2 regions of the Delftia sp. PX-1 genome follow, and region 1 is predicted to be linked to the other one. Evidence: predicted binding sites of a transcription regulator. Region 1 holds the regulator's gene; the other holds the start of a gene.

Region 1 (11,311 bases):
TGGCAAGGGTGGTTTCGATGGCCACATAGCCACGCTCCACCTTCTGAAAGCGCGCATTGCAGTCCTCCAGCCGGCCGCGCCAGTTGGGCACAGACAGCAGCAGCGGCGCTGCGGGTGAGGGTTCCTCGGCGGGCTCGGCTGCAGCGGCCGCCACAGCGGGCAGCGGCTGCGGCGGCGGAGTGCGCACCTCGGCCGGCCAGGCGTCGCTTTTGTGCGGAACGCAGCGCACCGCCTCCAGGCCCAGGGATTTCAGGGTCTGGATCTGTGCGCTGGAGGTGATCTTGAAGCTGCTGACCGGAAAGGGATGGTTTAGCCATCCAACATCGAGCTGGACAAACATGCCCGGACGGAGGTCTCGGATATCGATGAGGACGGAATGGTTCACGCGCGGCAACGGCCCCGAGGCTGAAGGAATCGGCAAATGTAAGCCGATGATTCGGGCATTATCTCCAGTTCTGAGGGCCTTGCAGGCAATCCGCGACCCTCAGGACCAAGTCTGTCCCCCGCTGTTGTTCATCGGCACCAGAGACTGGGCTTGTAGATCAGGTCCATCCACAGCGCCCACACGGCCACGCCCACCAGCATCAGGCCGGCCAGCCGCGTGCCCCATTCGGCACGCAAGCCGTTCAGGCGCTGGCGGCCCAGCCGCCACAGCCAGGGGCCGGCCACCAGCCACAGCCCGCTGCCCACGCCAAAGGCCGCCATGGCCGATGCGCCCTGCAAGGGGCCACCGCTGAGCGCGGCGACCAGCACGGCCGAATACAGCAGTCCGCAGGGCATAAGCGCCCAGGCATAGCCCGCCGCCAGCGTGCCGCCAGGGGCGGACACCCAGGGCTGCACGCGCCGCCAGGCGGCGCGGCCCGCAGACTCCAGCCAGGCGGGCTGGCGGGCCTGCACCATCATGGCCAGGCCCCAGGCCATCACGGCGACATGGGTCAGCGTCCAGAACGGCTGCAGCGCCGTGGTCTGGCTGGTGAGCCAGGACAGGCTTTCCATGGCCAGCGCCGAGGCAGCGCCCAGGCTGGCATAGCCGGCCAGCCGCCCGCTATGGAACAGCGCCGTGCGCAGCCACAGCCGGCTTTGCAGTCCATGGACGGCGACCACCTGCCCACCACCCTGTACCGTGCCCTGCCCCGCCCCGCCCGTGACCACGCCGCAGGGCGCGGCGCACATGGCAAGGCAATGGGGCCCGCCGACGAGCCCCATGATCAAAGCGGTCCAGAGCAGCGACAACAGCATGGGGCCTAGATGATCCTCGAAAACCGCGCCCGGTTCTTGTCGGCCTGCAGATATCGGTCAAACAGCATGGCCACGCCACGCACGAAGTACCAGCCCATGGGTGTGACCTGGAATCCCTCGTCGCTGATCTGCACCAGCCCCTTGGCCTGCAGGTCCTGAAGCGCCGCCAGCTCGGGGGCGAAGTACTCGCGAAAGCCCAGCAGCCAGGCCTGCTCCATGGGCTCGAACAGCACGGCGCCCTGGCACATGATGGCCATGATGACGGCGCGCCGCACCAGATCATCGCGCGACAGTGCCAGGCCGCGCACCACGGGCAGGTGGCCGGCGTCGATGGCGTCGTAGTACTCCTCCAGCGTCTTGGCGTTCTGGCTGTAGCTGGCCCCCACCTTGCCGATGGCCGACACGCCCAGCGCAATCAGGTCGCAGTCGGGCTGGGTGCTGTAGCCCTGGAAGTTGCGATGCAGCCGGCCCTGGCGCTTGGCCACGGCCAGCGCGTCCTCGGGCAAGGCGAAGTGGTCCATGCCCACGTAGACATAGCCGCCGTCCATGAAGGCCGCGATGGAGCGCGAGAGCATGGCCAGCTTGTCGGCGCCCTGGGGCAGGTCCTCGGCCGCGATGCGCCGCTGCGGCTTGAAGCGCTCGGGCAGGTGGGCATAGGCATAGAGCGCGATGCGGTCGGGCCGCAGCGCATTGACCTGGGCCAGCGTGCGCTCGAAGGACTCGGGCGTCTGCTTGGGCAGGCCGTAGATCAGGTCCACGTTGATGGAGGCAAAGCCCAGCTGCCGTGCCGCTGCCACCAGCGCGAACACCTGCTCGGCCGGCTGCACGCGGTGCACGGCGATCTGCACCTGTTCGTCGAAGTCCTGCACGCCGAAGCTCAGGCGGTTGAAGCCCAGCTCCTTGAGCACGGCCAGGCGTTCGACACTGACGGTGCGCGGATCGACCTCGATGGAGTATTCGCCGCCCGGCTCCAGCTTGAAATGCTCGCGCAGCAGGGCCATCAGCGTGCGCAGCTCATCGTCCGAGAAGAAGGTGGGCGTGCCGCCGCCCAGGTGCAACTGGCTGACGGCCTGGCCCTTGCCGCAATGGGCCGTGTGCAAGGCCATCTCGCGCGCCAGGTAGTCCAGGTAGACGGCAGCGCGATCGTGGTGGCGCGTCACGATCTTGTTGCAGGCGCAGTAGTAGCACAGCGACTCGCAGAACGGCACATGCACATACAGCGACAAAGGCATGGCCCGCGCTGCGGTACTCGATTTGCGGTGCTCAAGTGCCAGGATATAGTCTTCAGCACCGAAAGCCTCCACGAAACGATCGGCCGTGGGGAACGAGGTGTATCGGGGCCCCGGTACGTCGAAGCGACGCAGCAGCTCTGGGGTGACAGCGGTCATGGGTTTTTTCCTCTAATGTCGTCCACTGTGCCGCAGCCCATTGGCCGCGTCCTTGACTCATATCAAGAGTTGTTCGCGGCAGTGCTGCGACAATTTGATCCAACTCATCGCCATCCACGAGGTCACCGCCGGCGCACTGCTGCGCCGCTGATGTTTACTCCATGAACCTTCAGACCATCAAAGCATCCTGTTCCAATTGCAACCTGCGCGAGCTGTGCATGCCCATGGGCCTGGATGCCGAGCAGATGCAGCGCATCGACGACATCGTGGCCACGCGCCGCAAGGTCAAGCGCGGCGGCCTGCTGTTTCGCAACGGTGAGTCCTTCACCTCGCTGTACGCCATCCGCACGGGCTTCTTCAAGACCTGCGTGGCCACCGAGGACGGGCGCGACCAGGTCACGGGCTTTCAGATGGCCGGCGAGATCATCGGCCTGGATGGCATCGTCAACGACCACCACACCTGCGATGCGGTCGCGCTGGAAGACGCCGAGGTCTGCGTCATGCCCTTCGACAAGCTGGAGGACCTGTCGCGCGAGGTCACGGCCCTGCAAAACCATGTGCACAAGGTCATGAGCCGCGAGATCGTGCGCGAGCATGGCGTGATGCTGCTGCTGGGCAGCATGCGTGCCGAGGAGCGGCTGGCCGCCTTCGTGCTCAACCTGGTGCAGCGCCTTCACGCCCGGGGCTTTTCCAAGTCGGAACTGGTGCTGCGCATGACACGCGAGGAAATCGGCAGCTACCTGGGCCTGAAGCTGGAGACGGTGAGCCGCACCTTCTCGAAGTTTGCCGAGGAAAACATCATCGAGGTGCGCCAGCGCCATCTGCGCATCCTGGACACGGACGCGCTCAAGCGCATCGTCAACAGCCAGCAGTGCCAGTGAGGCCGCAAGGCCCCGCCCCCCGGCAATGAACAAGGCCCGCGATCGCGGGCCTTGTTCATTGCCATTGCAGTGCACGCGGGTTCAATCGCGCCCCAGGCCCTGCATGGCCAGATTTGGGTCCGGCTCGGAGACCACGCCGTCGTTGAGATCGTGCGTGGAGCGTCCCAGCATGGTGGTCATGAGGCTGGACAGCATGGTCACGCCCCAGAAGGCGAAGAAGGCCAGCGTGTAGATTCCCTGCCGCGACCAGCCCAGGTCGCCGAGCCAGTGCAGCTCCAGCGGGTCCACGAAGGCGAATACCAGCATCTCCATCACGGCGGCGGCCAGAAAGGCCGGCCAGGCAATCCACATCCAGCGTTGGGCCAACATCAGCGATCTCCTTGAGCTGTCGAGGGGTGGCTTTCATTGTGCGCGCCGCCCTCGCACCGTGCCAAGCCCTGCGCACCCTGCACTGCCTGTAGGAAACCCTTGGCCCTCGCGCATGCTGGAGATGCCATCCACCATGCAAAAAGGCCGCGACTGCGGCCTTGTGCACGGTATTTTCCTGCGTTCAGCGGTCCGTGGGATGGTCCTGCGCGGGCGTGGCCGCGTGGTTGCGGCCGGTGACCGCGGGCGCCAGGCTCTTGGGCACTTCGCGCACGCCATCGGCACGCTCGTTGATGGTGATGCCATTGCGGTAATAGTCAGGATCGATCACGGGATCGGCGCCATTGATCGCAATGACGGCCGTGACCACGCCGGCCACCACGACGGCGGCCGGGCCGGCCACCACGAGCCAGACATGGGCGAACTTCCACCAGGGCTTGCCGGCGTCCGGATGCGAAGGGGCCGTGGCGGGCGCGGAGACTGCGGGACTGGAAGACATGGATAACCTCTTTCTTTCAAACAGCCGGCGCAGCCTGGGCGGCGCCGGCCAGACATATCACCGGGGCACCAGGAAGACGGCCTTTTCGGACGCGCGTCCCGCGCCTGAATGCACGGCATCGATATCGAAGAATACGGTGTGCGAGCCCGGCTCGGCGGAACCGTAGGGAATCTGCAGCCGCGCCGCAATGCCGCGCGTCTCGGCCGGGCCGACCTCGACCTCCTGCTCGGACGCCAGCTCCAGCCCGTCGAGGCCATGGGCGCTGATGCGGTAGCGCTGGGCCTGCTCGGTGGCATTCATGATCTGCAGGCGGTAGACATTTTCCAGCTTGCCGCCCGCGACGATGCGCGACAGCGACGCCCGGTCGCGTATCACGTCGACCTTGACCGACTGGCGCAGCGCCAGGCTCACGATCATGGCCATGCTCAGGCCGATCAGCACGGCCGAGTAGACCAGCACGCGCGGACGGAAGATGCGGCGCAGCACCTGGGCCCGCCGCCACAGGCCGGCCATGGCGTTCTGCGTGGTCAGCCGGATGAGGCCGCGCGGATACTCCATCTTGTCCATGATGGAATTGCAGGCGTCTATGCACAGACCGCAGCCTATGCATTCGTACTGCAGGCCGTTGCGGATGTCGATGCCCACGGGGCAGACCTGCACGCACATCTTGCAGTCGATACAGTCGCCCAGGCCCTGGGCCTTGTAGTCCACCTTCTTGGTGCGAGGCGCGCGCGGCTCGCCCCGGCCCGTGTCGTAGCTGACGATCATGGTGTCGCGGTCGAACATGGCGCTCTGAAAGCGCGCATAGGGGCACATGTACTTGCAGACCTGCTCGCGCATGTAGCCGGCGTTGCCATAGGTGGCGAAGCCGTAGAACAGCACCCAGAAGACCTGCCAGCTGCCCTGCAGCGCCAGCAGCTCGCCGCCCAGCTCGCGGATGGGCACGAAGTAGCCCACGAAGGTGAAGCCGGTCCACAGGGCAATGGCAATCCACAGCAACTGCTTGAGCGACTTCTTCCAGAGCTTTTCAAAGGTCCAGCCGTTCTTGTCCAGGCGCATGCGCGCGCTGCGGTCGCCCTCGACCTTGCGCTCCACCCACATGAAGATTTCGGTGTAGACCGTCTGCGGGCAGGAAAAGCCGCACCACAGGCGACCGGCCACGGCCGTGAACAGGAACAGCGCCAGCGCCGAGATGATCAGCAGGCCCGCCAGGTAGATGAAATCCTGCGGGTACAGCACCAGCCCGAACAGGTAAAAGCGCCGCGCACCCAGGTCGAACAGCACCATCTGGCGCTGCCCCCATTCCAGCCAGGGCAGGCCATAGAAAACCAGTTGGGTGAGAAACACCAGAGCCCATCGCCAGCGTGCGAAGACACCGCTGATGGAGCGCGGGTAGACCTTCTTCTCGGACTCGAACATCGACACCAGCTGGCCCGGGTCCGGGTCGGCAGGCGTGATCGGAATGACTTTGCGGGGAGGCTTCCCGGCATCATCCCCGTTCTCGGGCTTCATGGTGGGTTCCTTGGTTTTTTGGAATATCTGAAAACTCAAAAGGCAAAAAGGCGGCGCCGCAGCGCCGCCCCCTGTCCTTATTGACGGACTGCGCCGTCTTTGTGCGACATGCCCCAGACATAGGAGGCAAGCACCGCGATCTGCGCCTCGGTCAGCTTGTCCTTCTGGGCAGGCATCTCGTTGTGCTTGCCGTTGTTGATCATGGCCGTGATGGCGGCCTCGCCCCAGCCGTGCAGCCAGATGTCATCGGTCAGGTTGGGCGCGCCCAGGGCCTGGTTGCCCTTGCCGTCCATGCCATGGCAGGCGGCGCAGGCCGTGAACTTGGACTTGCCCAGCGAAGCCTTGAGCGAGTCGTGCGGGCTGCCCGACAGGCTCAGCACATAGTGCGAGAGGTTGCGCACATCATCGGGCGTGCCGACGGCAGCGGCCATGGGCGGCATGATGCCGATGCGGCCCGCCGTGATGGTTTCCCTGATCTTGTCGGGCGTGCCGCCATGCAGCCAGTCGCCATCGGTCAGGTTGGGGAAGCTCTTGCCGCCGCGTGCATCCGAGCCGTGGCACTGCGCGCAGTTGTTCATGAACAGGCGCTCGCCGATGGCCATGGCCTGGGGGTCCTTGGCCATGTCTTCGGTGCTCATGCTCGTGAACTTGGCGTACAGCGGCTCCAGGTCCGCGCGGGCCTTGGCCATCTCGTTTTCATAGGCGCCCAGCTGCGTCCAGCCCAGCTTGCCCGCGAACGAGCCCAGGCCCGGATAGGCCGCCAGGTAGGCGAAGCCGAACACCGAGGTGATGATGAACAGCCACATCCACCACTTGGGCATGGGGTTGTTCAGCTCGCGCAGGTCCTCGTCCCAGACGTGGCCCGTGGTGTTGTCGGCCGAGGGGACCACCTTCTTGCGTGCGGTGAGATACAGCAGCAGCAGGCAGCCGATGATGCCGCCCAGCGTGATCGCCGTGACATAGATCGACCAGAAGTTGTTTACGAAATCGCTCATGGGAAGTTCTCGTTCTGGTGGAGGGACTCAGTCTTGCTCGAACGGCAGCTGGGCGGCCTCTTCGAAACGGGCCTGGTTGCGGCGGGCGAACGCCCACCACCAGATACCGATGAAGCAGGCCAGAGAGGCCAGCGTGGCCACGATGCGCATGGTGGTGATGTCCATGTCGCTCTCCTTTACTTGACCGAACGGCCCAGCACCTGCAGGTAGGCGATGACGGCGTCCATTTCCGTCTTGCCCTTGACCTGCTCGGCGGCGCCGCTGATTTCCTCGTCGCTGTAGGGCACGCCCACCTTGCGCAGCGCGCTCATGTGCTGGGCGACCACGGTGTCATCCACCTTGTTCTTCTCCAGCCAGGAGTAGGCAGGCATATTGGACTCGGGCACCACGTCGCGCGGGTTGTTCAGGTGGATGCGGTGCCATTCGTCGCTGTACTTGCCGCCCACGCGGTGCAGGTCGGGACCCGTGCGCTTGGAACCCCATTGGAAGGGGTGGTCGTAGACGAACTCGCCCGCCACCGAGTAGTGGCCGTAGCGCATGGTCTCGGCGCGGAAGGGGCGGATCATCTGCGAGTGGCAGTTGTAGCAGCCCTCGCGCAGATAGACGTCGCGGCCCATCAGCTGCAGCGGCGTGTAGGGCTTGAGGCCCGCCACCGCTTCCGTGGTCGACTTCTGGAAGAACAGCGGAACGATTTCCACCAGGCCGCCGACGGCGACCACCAGCAGGGTCAGCACGATCAGCAGGAAATTGTTGGTTTCCACCTTCTCGTGGGAAAAGCTCTTGGGAGCGCTATGGTTGTGATCGGACATGAGTAATGCTCCTAGACGCTCAGGCGTGGGCCACGACGGCAGGCACGGCCACCTTCACGGAACGGCCGGAGATCGCGGTCTTCCAGGTGTTCCACAGCATGACCAGCATGCCGCCCAGGTACAGCAGGCCACCGGCCACGCGGATCACGTAGAACGGATAGCTGGCCTTGACGCTTTCGACGAAGGTGTAGGTCAGCGTGCCATCGGGATTGACGGCGCGCCACATCAGGCCCTGCATCACACCGGCGATCCACATCGCGGCGATGTACAGCACGATGCCGATGGTGGCCATCCAGAAGTGCAGTTCGATGGCGCCCACCGAGTGCATCTTGGTCTTGCCGAACAGGCGCGGGATCAGGTAGTACAGCGAGCCCATGGTGATCAGGCCCACCCAGCCGAGGGCGCCCGAGTGAACGTGGCCCACGGTCCAGTCCGTGTAGTGCGACAGCGCGTTGACGGTCTTGATGGACATCATCGGACCCTCGAACGTGGACATGCCGTAGAACGACAGCGACACGATCAGGAAGCGCAGGATGGGATCGTCGCGCAGCTTGTGCCATGCGCCCGACAGCGTCATCACGCCGTTGATCATGCCGCCCCAGCTGGGAGCCAGCAGGATCAGCGAGAACACCATGCCCACGGACTGCGTCCAGTCGGGCAGCGCGGTGTAGTGCAGGTGGTGAGGACCCGCCCACATGTAGGTGAAGATCAGCGCCCAGAAGTGGACGATGGACAGGCGGTAGCTGTAGACCGGACGGCCAGCCTGCTTGGGAATGAAGTAATACATCATGCCCAGGAAGCCTGCGGTCAGGAAGAAGCCCACGGCGTTATGGCCGTACCACCACTGCACCATGGCGTCCTGCACGCCGGCGTAAGCCGAGTAGCTCTTCATCCAGCCGGCCGGAATGGCCGCGCTGTTGACGATGTGCAGCAGCGCCACGGCGATGATGAAGGCGCCGAAGAACCAGTTGGCCACATAGATGTGACGGACCTTGCGGATGCCGATGGTTCCGAAGAACACGATGGCATACGAGACCCAGGTCACGGCGATCAGCAGGTCGATCGGCCACTCCAGCTCGGCGTACTCCTTGCCCTGTGTGTAGCCCAGCGGCAGGCTGATCGCGGCGGCGAGAATGACGATCTGCCAGCCCCAGAAGGTCAGGCTGGCCAGCTTGGGCATGAACAGCCGCGTCTGGCAGGTGCGCTGCACCACGTAGTAGCTGGTTGCGAACAGCGCCGATCCGCCAAAGGCAAAGATCACGGCGTTCGTGTGCAGCGGACGCAGGCGTCCGTAGCTCAGCCATGGAATGCCGAAGTTGAGTTCCGGCCAGGCCAGCTGCGAGGCGATCAACACCCCGACAGCCATGCCCACCACTCCCCAGACGACGGCCATGATAGAGAACTGCCTTACGACGGTATCGTCGTAATAGACAGCGTTGTTATTTGAACTATCCATCGTGCACCCCTTAGATTGCTATCAAAGTGTTACTTTCTTCGCTGTCGGGCGTGTTGACCCACGTCAATCGTCCCGAAGAATGCGTTCGCCCTCTTGTTCCACGCTCTCGAATTGCCCGCGATAGACGGCCCACCACAGGGCCGCGAGGATGGCGAGCACAAGCACCACCGACAGCGGGATCAGTAAATAGAGAATGTCCATAGTCAGAACCTCCCCACCGTTGCGGTGGAGCCCGTCGGCATGGTGACGGACGCTGCGGGCGCAGCAGGCGTGCCCGTGTGATTCGTCAAGGCCAGTGGAAGGCTGCGCGCAAGGCGCGCGGCGTTGAGCACCACCAGCAGCGAACTCAGTGCCATTCCCAGGCCGGCCACCCAGGCAGGCATGAAGCCCGCCAGGGCCAGTGGAATCGACACCGCGTTGTAAGCGGCAGCCCAGGCCATGTTCTGGCGCACCACCTGCAGTGTGCGGCGCGACAACAGACATGCCTGGAGCACCAGTTCCAGGCTGTCGCCCAGAACAACGAAATCTGCGCGCGATTGTGCCAGCGGCACTGCTCTACCAAAAGCAAAAGAGACATGCGCTCCAGCTAAAACTGGGCCGTCGTTGAGGCCGTCGCCCACCATGGCCACATGGTGGCCGGCTGCCTGCGCCTGCTGCAGCCGCTCCAGCTTGTCCTGCGGGCTGCAGCCGCCGTGGGCCTGGGTGATGCCCACGCGCGCCGCCATGGCGCGTGCGGCGTCCTCGCGGTCGCCGGACAGCAGCATCACGGCGATGCCCTGCTTCCCGAGCGCCTGCACGACGGCGGCGGCTTCGGGCCGCACGTCCTCGCTGAGTACAAAGCGCGCCAGCGTATGCCAGCCCTGTTCGGTCTGCTCGGCCAGCAACACGCCCTGCACGGGCTGCTCGCCCGCCACGCCCGCATGCAGGGCCGATCCCAGGCGCAGATGGCGGCGTCCGCCCGGGCCCTGCACCCAGGCGTCCAGGCCCAGGCCTGCCACTTCCTGCATGGTGTCCAGCTTCCAGTGCGTCGCGGCATGGGCGCCAGCCTGCGCGATGGCGCGCGAGGCCGGGTGCATGGACTGGCGCGCCAGCAGCGCCGCCAGCGCCAGCACCTCGTCGGCATCCTCGCCGCGCGCAGGCTCGAACGAGGACAGCGCCAGGCCGTCGCGTGTGAGCGTGCCGGTCTTGTCGAACACCAGGGTGTCCACGGCGGCCAGCGCTTCCAGGCCCTGCAGGTTGCGCACCAGCACGCCGCTGCGCGCCAGCGTGCCGGCGGCCGTGAGCATGGCCACGGGCGTGGCCAGCGACAGCGCGCAGGGGCAGGTGACGATGAGCACGGCCACGGCCACCATCATGGCCTTGCCGGGATCGGTGGGCCACCACCAGATGGCAGCGCCCAGCGCGGCCAGCAGCACCACGACCAGGAAGGGCCGCGCCACCTTGTCGGCCAGCTGGGCCAGGCGCGGCTTTTGCAGCGAGGCGCTTTCCATGAGGCCCACGATCTGGGCAAAGCGCGTGTCGGCCCCCACGCCGTCCACGCGCACATCGACCACGGCGTCCAGGTTGTAGCTGCCGGCCGTGACGCTGTCGCCCTCGGCACGCAGCACGGGCGTGGACTCGCCCGTGAGCAGGGCCTCGTCGGCATGGGTGCGGCCGCGCACGATGGTGCCGTCGGCCGGGAAGGCCTCGCCGCTGAGCACGCGCACCAGGTCGCCGGCACGCAGGCGGCGCGTGGCCACGCGCTCGAAGTGGCCGGCCGCGTTCTCGCGCAGCACGGCATCGGGCAGGCGATTCATCACGGCTTCCAGCGCACCGGCCGTGCGGTCGCGCAGCCGCAGCTCCAGCCAGCGGCCGGACAGCAGGAAGAAGACGAACATGGTCAGCGAGTCGTAGAAGACTTCCTCGCCGAAGGGCCCCGAAGGATCGAAGGTGCCCAGCGAGCTGATCACGAAGGTGATCAGCATGCCCAGCGCCACGGGCAGGTCCATGCTCACGCGGCGCTGGCGTATGTCGCGCAGCGCGCTGGAGAAGAAGGGGCCGCAGCAAAACAGCACCACGGGCAGCGAGATGACCCAGGAGGCCCAGCGCAGCAGCGTCTCCATCTCCTGCGACAGGTCGCCGGGGCGGGCCACGTAGGCGGGCCACGCATACATCATCACCTGCATC
Region 2 (11,311 bases), 1.6 Mb from region 1:
CTTGACGGACTGTGGGCGCGCTGCCTGCAGCAGCCCTGAGGGCGGGAAGGACTGCACGGCGCCTGTTGCACGCCGCACGTCGCCGGTTGCACCGCGCCCGTTGCACCACGCCGGTTGCACCACGCCTCAGAATCTCGGCAGGTCCGGGTGTGAGATCTGGCCGCCGCGCACCAGCATCTTTCCGTATTCGGCACAGCGGTTGAGCGTGGGAATCACCTTGCCGGGGTTGAGCAGGGCCTGCGGGTCGAAGGCGGCCTTGAGCGCGAACATCTGGTCGTTCTCGGCCGTGGTGAACTGGGTGCACATGGAGTTGAGCTTTTCCACGCCCACGCCATGCTCGCCCGTGACCGTTCCGCCCATGGCCACGCTGGTCTCCAGGATGTCGGCGCCGAACAGCTCGCAGCGGTGCAGCTCGTCGGGGTCGTTGGCATCGAACAGGATCAGCGGGTGCAGGTTGCCGTCGCCCGCGTGGAAGACGTTGGCGCAGCGCAGGCCGTATTTCTTTTCCATCTCCTGGATGGCCAGCAGGATGTCGGCCAGGCGCTTGCGCGGGATGGTGGAGTCCATGCACATGTAGTCGGGGCTGATGCGCCCGCTGGCGGGAAAGGCGTTCTTGCGCCCGCTCCAGAAGCGCAGGCGCTCGGCCTCGCTTTCACTCACCGTGATGGCCGTGGCCCCGGCGCCGCGCAGCACCTCGCTCATGTGGGCGATCTCTTCCTCGACTTCCTCGGGCGTGCCGTCGCTCTCGCACAGCAGGATGGCCTCGGCCGTGAGGTCGTAGCCGGCCTTGACGAAGTCCTCGACGGCGGCCGTCATGGGCTTGTCCATCATCTCCAGCCCGGCCGGGATGATGCCCGCCGCGATCACGGCGGCCACGGCGTCGCCGGCCTTGCGCACGTCGTCGAAGCTGGCCATGATGCAGCGCGCCAGCTGGGGCTTGGGGATCAGGCGCACGGTGACTTCGGTGGTCACGGCCAGCATGCCTTCGCTGCCGACCAGGATGGCCAGCAGGTCGAAGCCCGGCGTGTCCAGCGCCATGGAGCCGAACTCCACCGGCTCGCCCTCCACCGTGAAGCCGCGCACCTTCAGCACGTTGTGTACGGTCAGCCCGTACTTGAGGCAGTGCACGCCGCCCGAGTTCTCGGCCACGTTGCCGCCGATGGTGCAGGCGATCTGGCTGCTGGGATCGGGCGCGTAGTACAGGCCGAAGGGCGCGGCGGCCTCGCTGATGGCCAGGTTGCGCACGCCGCACTGCACCACGGCCGTGCGGCTGGCGGCATCGACCTGGAGGATCTTGTTGAACTTGGCCAGCGACAGCGTCACGCCCATGGGATGGGGCAGGGCGCCGCCCGACAGCCCGGTGCCTGCGCCGCGTGCGATCACGGGCACCTGGATGGCGTGGCAGGCGCGCAGCACGGCCTGGACCTGGGCCTCGGTCTCGGGCAGGCAGACCACCAGGGGGCGCTGGCGGTAGGCCGTGAGTCCGTCGCATTCATAGGGGGTGGTGTCCTCGGCGTTCCACAGCAGGGCATGCGCGGGCACATGGCGGGCCAGCGCGGCCACGACCTCGGCCTGGCGCCGTGCGCGTTCGGAGGCCGTGGGCTGCTGGTGGGCGGCATCGGCGGCGGCCGACGCCATGGCGCCGGGGGCAGGGCTGGCTGGGGAGCTGGCGGAAGTCATGGGGCCTGACTTTAGGCGATGCCGCCGTCTTTGTGCAGCGGGACTGCGCTGATGTTTATTGCAACGGCGCGTGAAATCCGCGAAATCCGTGAATTCCGTTGTGGGCGCCTCAGCAGGCCATCGCCCTCTTCAACCATTCAGCAAAGGCCGCGCATTCCCAGCGGTCCATGGTGCCGGTGCGCCAGCACAGGTAGTGGGCATGGGGGCTGGCCGTGTCCAGGTCGAACAGGCGCACCAGGGTGCCGTTGTCCATCCAGGGTGCGCCTAGCTTGTGGCGCACCAGGGCAATGCCCATGCCGGCCGAGGCCGCGTCGCACATCAGGCCGATGTCGTTGAACTGCGAGCCCTCGTGCGGCTCGGGCCAGTCCAGGCCGGTGGCGCCGAACCAGGTGCGCCAGGGCTCCAGCGGGCTGCGCAGCAGGGGCATGCCTTCCAGGTCCTGGGGCTGCTCGAAGGGGCCATGCTCGCGGATGAAGGCCGGCGAGGCCAGCGGCGTGACCACGTCGCGCGCCAGTTCGATGTGCTCCACGTCGGCGTAGTGGCCGGGGCCGAAGCGCACCATCAGGTCGGCATCCTCGGCCACCACGTCCAGCAGCGGGATGGAGACCTGCAGGGCGATGTCGATCTCGGGATAGGTTTCCGTGAACTGGCGCAGGCGCGGGATCAGGATCACGCGCGCAAAGGTGGGCGTGACCGCCAGCTTGAGCCTGCGGCGGCCCGGCGCCGTCACCTCGCCCGGAAAGCGCTGCAGCGCGCCCAGGCCCTCGCGCACGTGGGACAGGTAGGCGCTGCCTTCGGTGGTGAGCGAAAAGTCCGAGCGGCCGAACAGCCGCGTGCCCAGGATCTGCTCGAGCTGGCGCACGCGGTGGCTGACGGCGCTGGGCGTGACGCACAGCTCCTCGGCCGTCTGCGTCACGCTGCGCAGCCGCGCCAGCGCCTCGAAAGTGAGCAGGCACTGTATGGGCGGGATGCGGCGGGCGCCGCTGCCGGGCGGGGCAAAGCCGCTGCCGGCGGCAAGGGTCACGTTCGCCATGGGCGGCCGGGAGCCGGCTTCAGCGGAAGACCACGGTCTTGTGGCCGTTGAGGATGACGCGGTGCTCGCTGTGCCACTTGACGGCGCGGGCCAGCACCTGGCTCTCGGTGTCGCGGCCGCGGGCCGTGAGGTCTTCCACGGTGTCGGTGTGGTCGGCGCGGGCCACGTCCTGCTCGATGATCGGGCCTTCGTCCAGGTCGGCCGTCACATAGTGGGCCGTGGCGCCGATCAGCTTCACGCCGCGGTCATGGGCCTGGTAGTAGGGCTTGGCGCCCTTGAAGCTGGGCAGGAAGCTGTGGTGGATGTTGATCGCGCGGCCGGCCAGCTTGGTGCACAGGTCGTTGGACAGCACCTGCATGTAGCGCGCCAGCACCACGAGTTCGGCGCCTTCGGCCTCGATGATCTCGAACTGTTTTGCCTCTGCCTGGGCCTTGGTGGCAGCCGTGACGGGGATGTGGTGGAAGGGAATGTTGTAGCTGGCCGCCAGCTGGTAGAACTCGCGGTGGTTGCTGATGATGGCGCGGATGTCCACCGGCAGCAGGCCGCTCTTCCAGCGAAACAGCAGGTCGTTGAGGCAGTGGCCTTCCTTGCTGACCATGAGCACGGTCTTCATGGCTTCGGCCTTGGTGTGCAGGCGCCACTTCATCTGGTACTGGCCGCCCAGGTCGGCCAGGGCCGCCCTCAGAGCCGCGGGATCGCAGCCGTTGCAGGCAAATTGCACGCGCATGAAGAACAGTCCGGTGGCCGGGTCGTTATACTGCGCGGCCTCTTCGATGTTGCCGCCTTGCTCGAGCAGGAAGCCCGAGACGGCATGTACCAGACCGAGCCGGTCGGGGCACGAAAGGGTAAGAATATAGGCTTGGGTCATAGCGGCGCAATTGTCGCAGCATGCACACGACCCTGCGCAAGTCACACGTTCTGGGAACGTTCTGAGGAACCACATGCAAGATCAGGGAGAGCAGCCCCGAATACCGCTCTGGGGCGCATTGACCCTGTATGTGTGCGCAGGTCTGCTGTGGCTCTGGGGCGTGGAATGGCTGCTGGCGCACCTGCAGATACCGCCGGGGCCGGCAGCGCAGCGGCGCATGCTGTCCTCGGTGGCCCTGGTGCTGGTCACGGCCGTGGGCGGCGGCTGGCTGCTGTGGCGCATGCGCCGTGGAGAGCGCACTGCCCATGCCGCGATGGCCGCCGGGCGGGAGGCCGACGAACGCCAGCGCCTGGCCGCCGCCGTGGTGGACAACACCATGGAGGGCGTGGTCGTCACAGATGCGCGCAGCCGCATCCTCTCGGTCAACAGCGCCTTCACGCGGCTGCTGGGCTACACCGAGCAGGAGATGCTGGGCAAGACCCCGCGCATGTTCAAGTCCGGCCGCCACGACAAGGCCTTCTACGAGGCCATGTGGGACAGCATGCAGGCCACGGGCCACTGGCAGGGCGAAATCTGGAACCGCCGCAAGAACGGCGAGGTCTTTCCCGAGCGCATGTCGCTCAGCGCCGTCAAGGACGCACAGGGCAAGGTCACGCACTACGTGTGCATGTTCACCGACATCTCGGCCGAGAAGGCGCGCGAGGCCCAGCTCGAATTCCTGGCCCACCGCGACATGCTCACCGGCCTGCCCAACAGCGTGCGCTTCACAGCGCTGCTGGAAGATGCCGTGGCCGAGGCGGCCGCCGAGCAGGGCACGCTGGCCGTGATGCTGCTGAACATCGATCGCTTCAAGGACGTCAACGACAGCTACGGCCACGCCATCGGCGACCAGGTGCTGCGCCACATCGCCGCCCGTGTGCACGACTCCCTGGGTCCCCAGGACCTCATAGGTCGCATGGCCGGTGACGAACTGGCCGTGCTGTGCAAGGGCATGAGCGAGCGCGGCGACGCCATCGCCCGCGCACGGCAACTGATCGCGGCGGCCGGCCAGCCCTGGAGCTCGCCGGACGGCCTGTCCGTCATGGCCGGCGTCAGCGTGGGCATCTGCATGTACCCCTCCCACGCCGGCAATGCCCAGGACCTGCTGCAGGGCGCGCATGCGGCCGTCTACGGCGCCAAGTCGCGCAGCGGCCGTGCCTGGTGCTTCTTCGAGGAAGACATGACCTCGGCCGCGCGCGAGCGCCTGGCCATGGAGGCACGGCTGCGGCAGGCCATAGACCTGGGCCACCTGCGCCTTTACTTCCAGCCCCAGATCGACCTGGCCACGGGCCGCCTGGTGGGCGCCGAGGCCCTGGTGCGCTGGCTGGACCCGGACGAGGGCCTCATCTCCCCGGCACGCTTCATCCCCGTGGCCGAAAGCTCGGGCGTCATCGGCGCGCTGGGCCTGTGGGTGCTGCGCGAGGCCTGCGCCCAGGGCCAGCGCTGGCGCGATCAGGGCCTGCCCGAGATGACCATCGCGGTCAATGTCTCGCTGCACCAGTTCCTGCTGACCGACATCGCCGGTGCCACCGCCGACGCGCTGGCCGCCACGGGCTTCGCCCCGCACTGCCTGGAGCTGGAGATCACCGAAAGCGCCCTGGCCGAGCGCCCCGAGGAGGCCCTGGCCGTCATGCGCCGCCTGCGCGCCCAGGGCCTGCGGCTGGCCATCGACGACTTCGGCACCGGTTATTCCTCGCTGGCCCACCTCAAGCGCTTCCCGCTGGACCTGCTCAAGATCGACCAGGGCTTCATCCGCGACATCCCGCACAGCGCCGACGACATGGCCATCAGCGGGTCGGTGATCGCGCTGGGGCATGCCATGGGGCTGAAGGTGCTGGCCGAGGGCGTGGAGACGGCCGAGCAGCTGGCGTTCCTGCGCGGCAAGGGGTGCGACTTCTTCCAGGGCTATCTGTGCAGCAAGCCCATGCCTGCGCAGGCGTTCGGCGAGTGGGTCTCGGGCAACGAGGGGATGTGGGCCGTACAGGGGTGAAGCTCAGTCCACCCGACCCGCATCCGCCCGCGGTGCCGGCGGGTTCCTGAACTTCTCGCGCAGCTCTGCGCAGTGATCCTTGGCCGGCAAGGCGTCCGTCTTCTGCAGCCAGTCCACATCGGATTCGTGCGCCACCGATGTCTCGCCTGCCTGCGCCACGGCCACTTTGGCTGCTGCGGACTCCGGCAGCCAGGTCGGGATGCCCACCCCGCGCAGGACATGGCCCCGCCCGGCCACCAGCACCACGGTCTTGCCAGGCCTGATCGCCGCCTTGGCCACCTCGGCCATGCTGGCATCGCGGGCCAGCTGGATGCGGGCCATGGGCGCCAGCTGGGTGTCGGGCAGCAGGCCGCAGTGGCCTTCGCGGATGGCGTCGAGCTGGCGCTGCCAGGCTTCGGGCGGCAGGTGGGTGTCCAGGTTCTGGTTGCGCATGGCCTGCTTCATGTCGGCGCGGGGCAGGTTGCCGCCCAGCACGGGCACGCCTGCGCGCACGGCGGCCATGACCACGCCGCGGTAGCGCGGCCAGGGCCAGGCGGCGTCCTGCCATTGCAGGGCCTGCTGCACAGCGTCCTCGGAGGCGTCGCGCGCCAGGCTGGCCGTGGAGCCCGTGCGCGGCGCCATCTCGATCACCAGCGCGGCCAGGCGCTCCTGCGTGGCCAGCTGCTGCACCGTGGCCTGTTGCCAGGCCTGGTGGGCCGCCGCATCGTGCTGCTCGCCCAGCAGCACCAGGGGTGCGTCGGACCAGCGCTGCAGCTGCTGCGTCCAGTCCCGCGCCGGTGTGGAGGAGCTGGCGCAGCCGGCAAGGGCTGCCGCCAGCCATGCGGCCGCAGCCAGGCCGGCAAGGCGCGGGGTGCGGATGAAGGGGCGGGGGATGGAGCGGACTTGCATGGCCCCATGCTAAACACTGGCCTTGCCCGTGGCCCCCATAGGCCCTGTGGGCATTGGGGGCAGTTGAAAGGATCCTAGGAATCGGGGCGGGGGCACGGCGCAAACGGGTGGCGCTTGATTCAGGTCAAGACGCGCAAATGTGCCGTGGCTACAGTGCGACCATGCATGGCAAGCCCTCGCTTTCGACCAAGCTGCTGCTCATGGGCGCGGCCTGCCTGCTGGCGGCCGTGGCATCGATCGGCTTCACGCTGTGGGTGGCCTGGCAGCTGGAGGGCGGCGCGGCCGCCGTGAACGAGGCCGGGCGGCTGCGCATGAGCATGGTGCGCATGGCCATGGCGCGCCAGAACGAGGCGCCTGCGCAGTGGCAGGCGCGCGCGCAGCAGTTCGACGCCAGCCTGGACCTGCTGCGCAGCGGCGACATGTCGCGCCCGCTGTTCGTGCCCTGGAGCGACGAGGTCAGGGCGCGCTACGAGCGCATACGCCGCGACTGGAGCGCGCTGCACGCGCGCTGGCAGGCCGAGGACCAGGCCGATGCGCAGGCCATCATGGGCAGCGCCGATGCCTTCGTGCGCGAGGTGGACGGCTTTGTCGAGGCCATCGAGGACCGGCTCTCGCGCTGGACGGCCATCCTGCACCTGTTTCAGATGTGTCTGATGGCGCTGGCCATCATCGCGGCCGTGAGTTTCATGGCCACCAGCTACTGGCTGGTGCTGCATCCCGTGGGCCAGCTGCGCTCGGCGCTGGAGCGCATGCGCCGCGGACACCTGGACACGCGCATGAGCGTGGAGGAGGACGACGAGTTCGGCCAGCTGGCGGCCGGCTTCAACCTCATGGCCCAGTCGCTGCAAAGCTCGCACGCCGAATTGGAAGACAAGGTGCGCGAGAAGACCGCCAGCCTCAACGTGCAGCACCAGCAGCTGCAGGCGCTGTACGCGGTCAGCGTGCAGGCCTCCGAGGCGGCCAGCCTCCAGGCCCTGGCCGAAGGCTTTGTGCGCCAGGTCCGCCTGGCAGCCCAGGCCGATGCGGCCACGGTGCGCTGGTCCGACGAGGCCAACGAGCGCTACGTGCTGCTGGCCGGCGACGGCCTGCCCCAGTCCATGTCGGTGCAGGAGCACTGCCTGCACACGGGCGCCTGCCTGTGCGGCCAGCCGCGCGAGCAGGCGCGGCTGCGCGTGATCCCCATCACGCCGGCCAGCGACCTGCAGCTGCCGCACTGCCGCGAGGCCGGCTTCGAGACCGTGGTCAGCATCCCCGTGCAACTGCAGCAGCGCCTGCTGGGCGAGGTCAACCTGTTCTTTCGCTCCAGCGTGGTGCTCACGGACGACATGCGCGACCTGCTGTCCGCCATGGCGCGCCACCTGGCCAGTGCCATGGAAAGCCTGCGCGCCACGGCGCTGGAGCGCGAAGCCGCCGTGGCCGAGGAGCGCGGCCTGATCGCGCGCGAGCTGCATGACTCCATTGCCCAGTCGCTGGCCTTTCTCAAGATACAGACCCAGCTGCTGCGCGACGCCGTGGCCAAGGGCCGCGACGAGGCGCGCGACCGCAGCCTGGGCGAGCTGGAAGTGGGCGTGCGCGAATGCTATGCCGACGTGCGCGAGCTGCTGGTGCATTTCCGCACGCGCACCAGCGCCGAGGACATCGAGGCCGCGCTGCGCGCCACGCTGTCCAAGTTCGAGCACCAGACGGGCATTGCCACCTCGCTGAGCATGACGGGCCAGGGCCTGCCGCTGGCGCCCGATGTGCAGATCCAGGTGCTGCACATGGTGCAGGAGGCGCTGTCCAACGTGCGCAAGCACGCGGGTGCCAGGCATGTGCAGCTGCGCGTGGGGCGCCACCCCTGGCGCTTCGAGGTCAGCGACGACGGCTGCGGCTTCGTCCCCGCCGACGTGGCGCCGGACTCGCTGCATGTGGGCCTGGGCATCATGCGCGAGCGCGCCCTGCTGGCGCAGGCGCTGGTCCATGTCCACTCCCGCCCCGGCGAGGGCACGCGCGTGCTGATCGAGCTGCCGCCGTCGGCCTCGGCCGGCGCGCCAGCGCAGGCCCTCCCCTCGAACGCGTGACACGCTCCCGGAAGAAAAAAGCCGCCCCATGTCCTTCTCCAGCCCCATCTCCGTCTTCGTCATCGACGACCACACGCTGTTCCGCCGCGGCCTGATCGCCCTCATCGCCCAGGATGCGGGCCTGCGCGTGGTCGGCGAGGCCGGCGACGCGGGCGAGGCCCTGCGCCTGGTGCCCGCGCTGGCGCCCCAGGTCATCCTGCTGGACAACCACCTGCCCGGCGTGCTGGGCGTCGATGCCATCGCGGGCCTGCGGGCCGCATCGCCCGGCAGCCGCGTCGTCATGCTCACCGTGAGCGAGGACGGCCAGGACCTGGCGGCCGCGCTGCGCAACGGCGCCCAGGGCTATCTGCTCAAGACCATCGACGGCGACCTGCTGTCCGAAGCCTTGCGCCGCGCCGCGCGCGGCGAGCCTGTGGTCAGCCCCGAGATGATGGGCAAGCTGGTGGCCGCCTTCCAGTCCCAGGGCGCGCCCGAGCCCCAGGCGCCCGAGCCGGACGAGGCCCCGGCCTCGCCGCTGTCCCCGCGCGAGGAAGAGGTGCTGGTCCAGATCGCCCGGGGCGCCAGCAACAAGGAAATCGCCCGCACGCTGGACATTGCCGAGACCACGGTCAAGATCCATGTGCAACACATCCTGCGCAAGCTCGGCCTGAGCTCGCGCGTGCAGGCGGCGGTGTATGCGTCGGAGCGGCAGCGGGATTAGCGGCCTACGCTGTGGCTGAAGCCCAACCATCCCCCGCACACCGCAGCGCCCACACCCACGCCAGCGCGGCCGCTACGGTCAGCCCGGTGAGCATGGCTGCCGCGCCCACGGCGTCCAGCGCCACGCCGGCGGCCAGCGGCACCAGCATGCGGCTGGCGGCAAACAGACTGGCCTGCAGGCCGTAGTCGAAGGCCTGCCAGCGCGGGCGGGCGAATTGCATCATCAGTCCGAAGACGCAGGCCGAGGAGGCGCCCATGGCTGCTGCCACGCAGGCCACGGCCGCGACCAGGCCCGGGGCCGGGGCGCCGGCTGCGATGACGGCGGCCAGCAGGGCCAGCGCCGCCACGTTGCAGCCCGCATACAGGGGCAGGGCGCGCCGGGTGCCAAGGCGGCGCGTGAGCAGGGGCGAGGCCGCGCCCGCCAGCGCAGCCACCACGCCGCCGCCCATGCCGGCCAGCAGGGCGGCATGGGCGGGTGCGAAGCCATGGTCCAGCATCAGCGGCTTCAGGTAGAACCAGGCCGCGCCGATGAAGGGGAAGCAGCTGACCAGCACCAGGGCCCAGCGCCAGGCCCCAGGCTGGGCGCCATAGCCGCGGACCATGGCGGCCAGTCCAGCTTTGGGCGCAGGCAGCAGCAGGGGCGAGGGCGCATCCCCCGGCTCATGGCGCACCACCCAGGCCAGCAGCAGGGCGCCCAGGGCCAGCGCGCCGGCCAGGCAGAGGAAGGGCGCGCGCCAGCCCCATTTCGCCTGCATGAGCAGCATCATCCCGCCGCCCACGATGGCGCCCAGCGACAGCGCCGCTGCGCGCACGCCCCCGGCGCGCATGCGCTCGGACGCGGGCAGCAGGCGGATGGCCAGGGCGCTGACGGGAATGTCGGCCCAGGTGGCGGCCAGCGCGGCCGCGAAGGCCAGGCCGAACAGCCACAGGCGCTCGGCCAGCAACTGCTGCCAGCCCAGGGCCAGCAGCACGGCCGCATAGGCCAGGCACAGGGCCAGCGCCCAGGCGCGGTAGCGCGGCTGGCCGTTCGCGCTGCGCGCTTCCACGGGCGCGGCCAGCGCGAACTTGATCAGCGCGGGCAGCCCCGCCAGCTGGAACAGGCCGATGGCCGTGCCCGACCAGCCATGCTGGCGCATGACCAGGGGCAGGCCCAGCCAGAGGTAGACGCTGGGGGCGGTGAGCGCCAGGTGCAGCCAGCCGAAAAGTGCCTGGAGCAGCCAGACAGGGCGGGGAGCTGCGGCCTTCATGGCGCGGCCTTGCGCGCCACGAGCACGGCCAGCGGCGCCATCGGAAACTCGCGCGACTCGATGCGTTCTATGCGCTCGAAACCCGCCTGCGCCAGCAGCGCCTGCAGCTCGCCGCGCCGCGTCACGCTGCGGCCCAGCAGGCGCATGGGCAGGTAGTAGGGCAGGGTGCGCAGGGCCGATTCGGGCGCGTCGTCCACCTCCGCATGGGCGCAGACGAAGACGCCGCCGGGCGCCAGCGCGTCGAACACCTTGGCGACCACGGCTGCCGCATCGGGCACGAAGTGCAGCACGGACGAGCACCAGACCAGGTCGTAGCCGCTGCCTATGCTGTCCGTGGCCAGATTGCCGCCCAGGGCGGTGAAGCGGTCGGACAGGCGGGACTGGCGGGCGTTGTCCGCCGCCACGGCCACGGCCTCGGGCCAGTCGAAGACGCTGGCCTGCAGCGCGGGCTGCTGGCGCAGCAGGGCCAGCGCGATCCAGCCGGGGCCGCCGCCCAGGTCCAGCATGCGGCGCGCGGCGCCTGCCTCGGGAACCTGCTGCAGCAGGTTCAGCGCGGCAGGCACGCTGACGGCGCGCTGCTCCTGGCCGATCTGGGCGCGTGCGGCGGCGGCCCAGCCTTCGGCATTGCCCGTGGCCAAGGGGGCGCTGCAGGCCGAGCTGTCCCCGGCAGGGCCGTGCTCGACCAGGCCGCGCAGCAGCGTGGCGGAGTGGCGCAGCGAGCGCAGGCGGAACAGCCAGGCCGCGCCGCAGGATTCGGGCGATGCGCTGTGAAGGTAGCGCAGCGCATCGGTGGCCAGCAGGTAGCTC

What was found. Region 1 encodes FNR, which switches genes on or off when oxygen is low (the NO sensors DNR and NnrR bind a similar motif). Its sites were predicted from a motif close to TTGATNNNNATCAA; they were not measured.
Region 2: ACN20X_RS05445 (type IV pili methyl-accepting chemotaxis transducer N-terminal domain-containing protein) is a predicted target of FNR. The motif match lies at 6,613-6,626, and genes of this name have one in related genera.

Annotation. Positions count from the first base shown of each region.
Region 1 covers NZ_CP184763.1:2,749,183-2,760,493, reverse strand. Annotated here, with positions in the region: gene ACN20X_RS12780 (HD-GYP domain-containing protein) at 1-340, opposite strand, end outside; gene ACN20X_RS12775 (sulfite exporter TauE/SafE family protein) at 514-1,239, opposite strand; gene hemN (oxygen-independent coproporphyrinogen III oxidase) at 1,245-2,627, opposite strand; gene fnr (fumarate/nitrate reduction transcriptional regulator Fnr) at 2,789-3,508, shown strand; gene ACN20X_RS12760 (hypothetical protein) at 3,590-3,877, opposite strand; gene ACN20X_RS12755 (FixH family protein) at 4,059-4,373, opposite strand; gene ccoG (cytochrome c oxidase accessory protein CcoG) at 4,431-5,885, opposite strand; gene ccoP (cytochrome-c oxidase, cbb3-type subunit III) at 5,963-6,880, opposite strand; gene ACN20X_RS12740 (cbb3-type cytochrome oxidase subunit 3) at 6,908-7,045, opposite strand; gene ccoO (cytochrome-c oxidase, cbb3-type subunit II) at 7,057-7,689, opposite strand; gene ccoN (cytochrome-c oxidase, cbb3-type subunit I) at 7,709-9,145, opposite strand; gene ccoS (cbb3-type cytochrome oxidase assembly protein CcoS) at 9,209-9,346, opposite strand; gene ACN20X_RS12720 (heavy metal translocating P-type ATPase) at 9,349-11,311, opposite strand, start outside.
Region 2 covers NZ_CP184763.1:1,161,495-1,172,805, forward strand. Annotated here, with positions in the region: gene ACN20X_RS05415 (hypothetical protein) at 1-39, shown strand, start outside; gene ACN20X_RS05420 (FAD-linked oxidase C-terminal domain-containing protein) at 127-1,638, opposite strand; gene ACN20X_RS05425 (LysR substrate-binding domain-containing protein) at 1,790-2,713, opposite strand; gene purU (formyltetrahydrofolate deformylase) at 2,733-3,581, opposite strand; gene ACN20X_RS05435 (putative bifunctional diguanylate cyclase/phosphodiesterase) at 3,655-5,610, shown strand; gene ACN20X_RS05440 (ChaN family lipoprotein) at 5,614-6,498, opposite strand; gene ACN20X_RS05445 (type IV pili methyl-accepting chemotaxis transducer N-terminal domain-containing protein) at 6,660-8,558, shown strand; gene ACN20X_RS05450 (response regulator) at 8,587-9,258, shown strand; gene ACN20X_RS05455 (MFS transporter) at 9,263-10,504, opposite strand; gene ACN20X_RS05460 (class I SAM-dependent methyltransferase) at 10,501-11,311, opposite strand, start outside.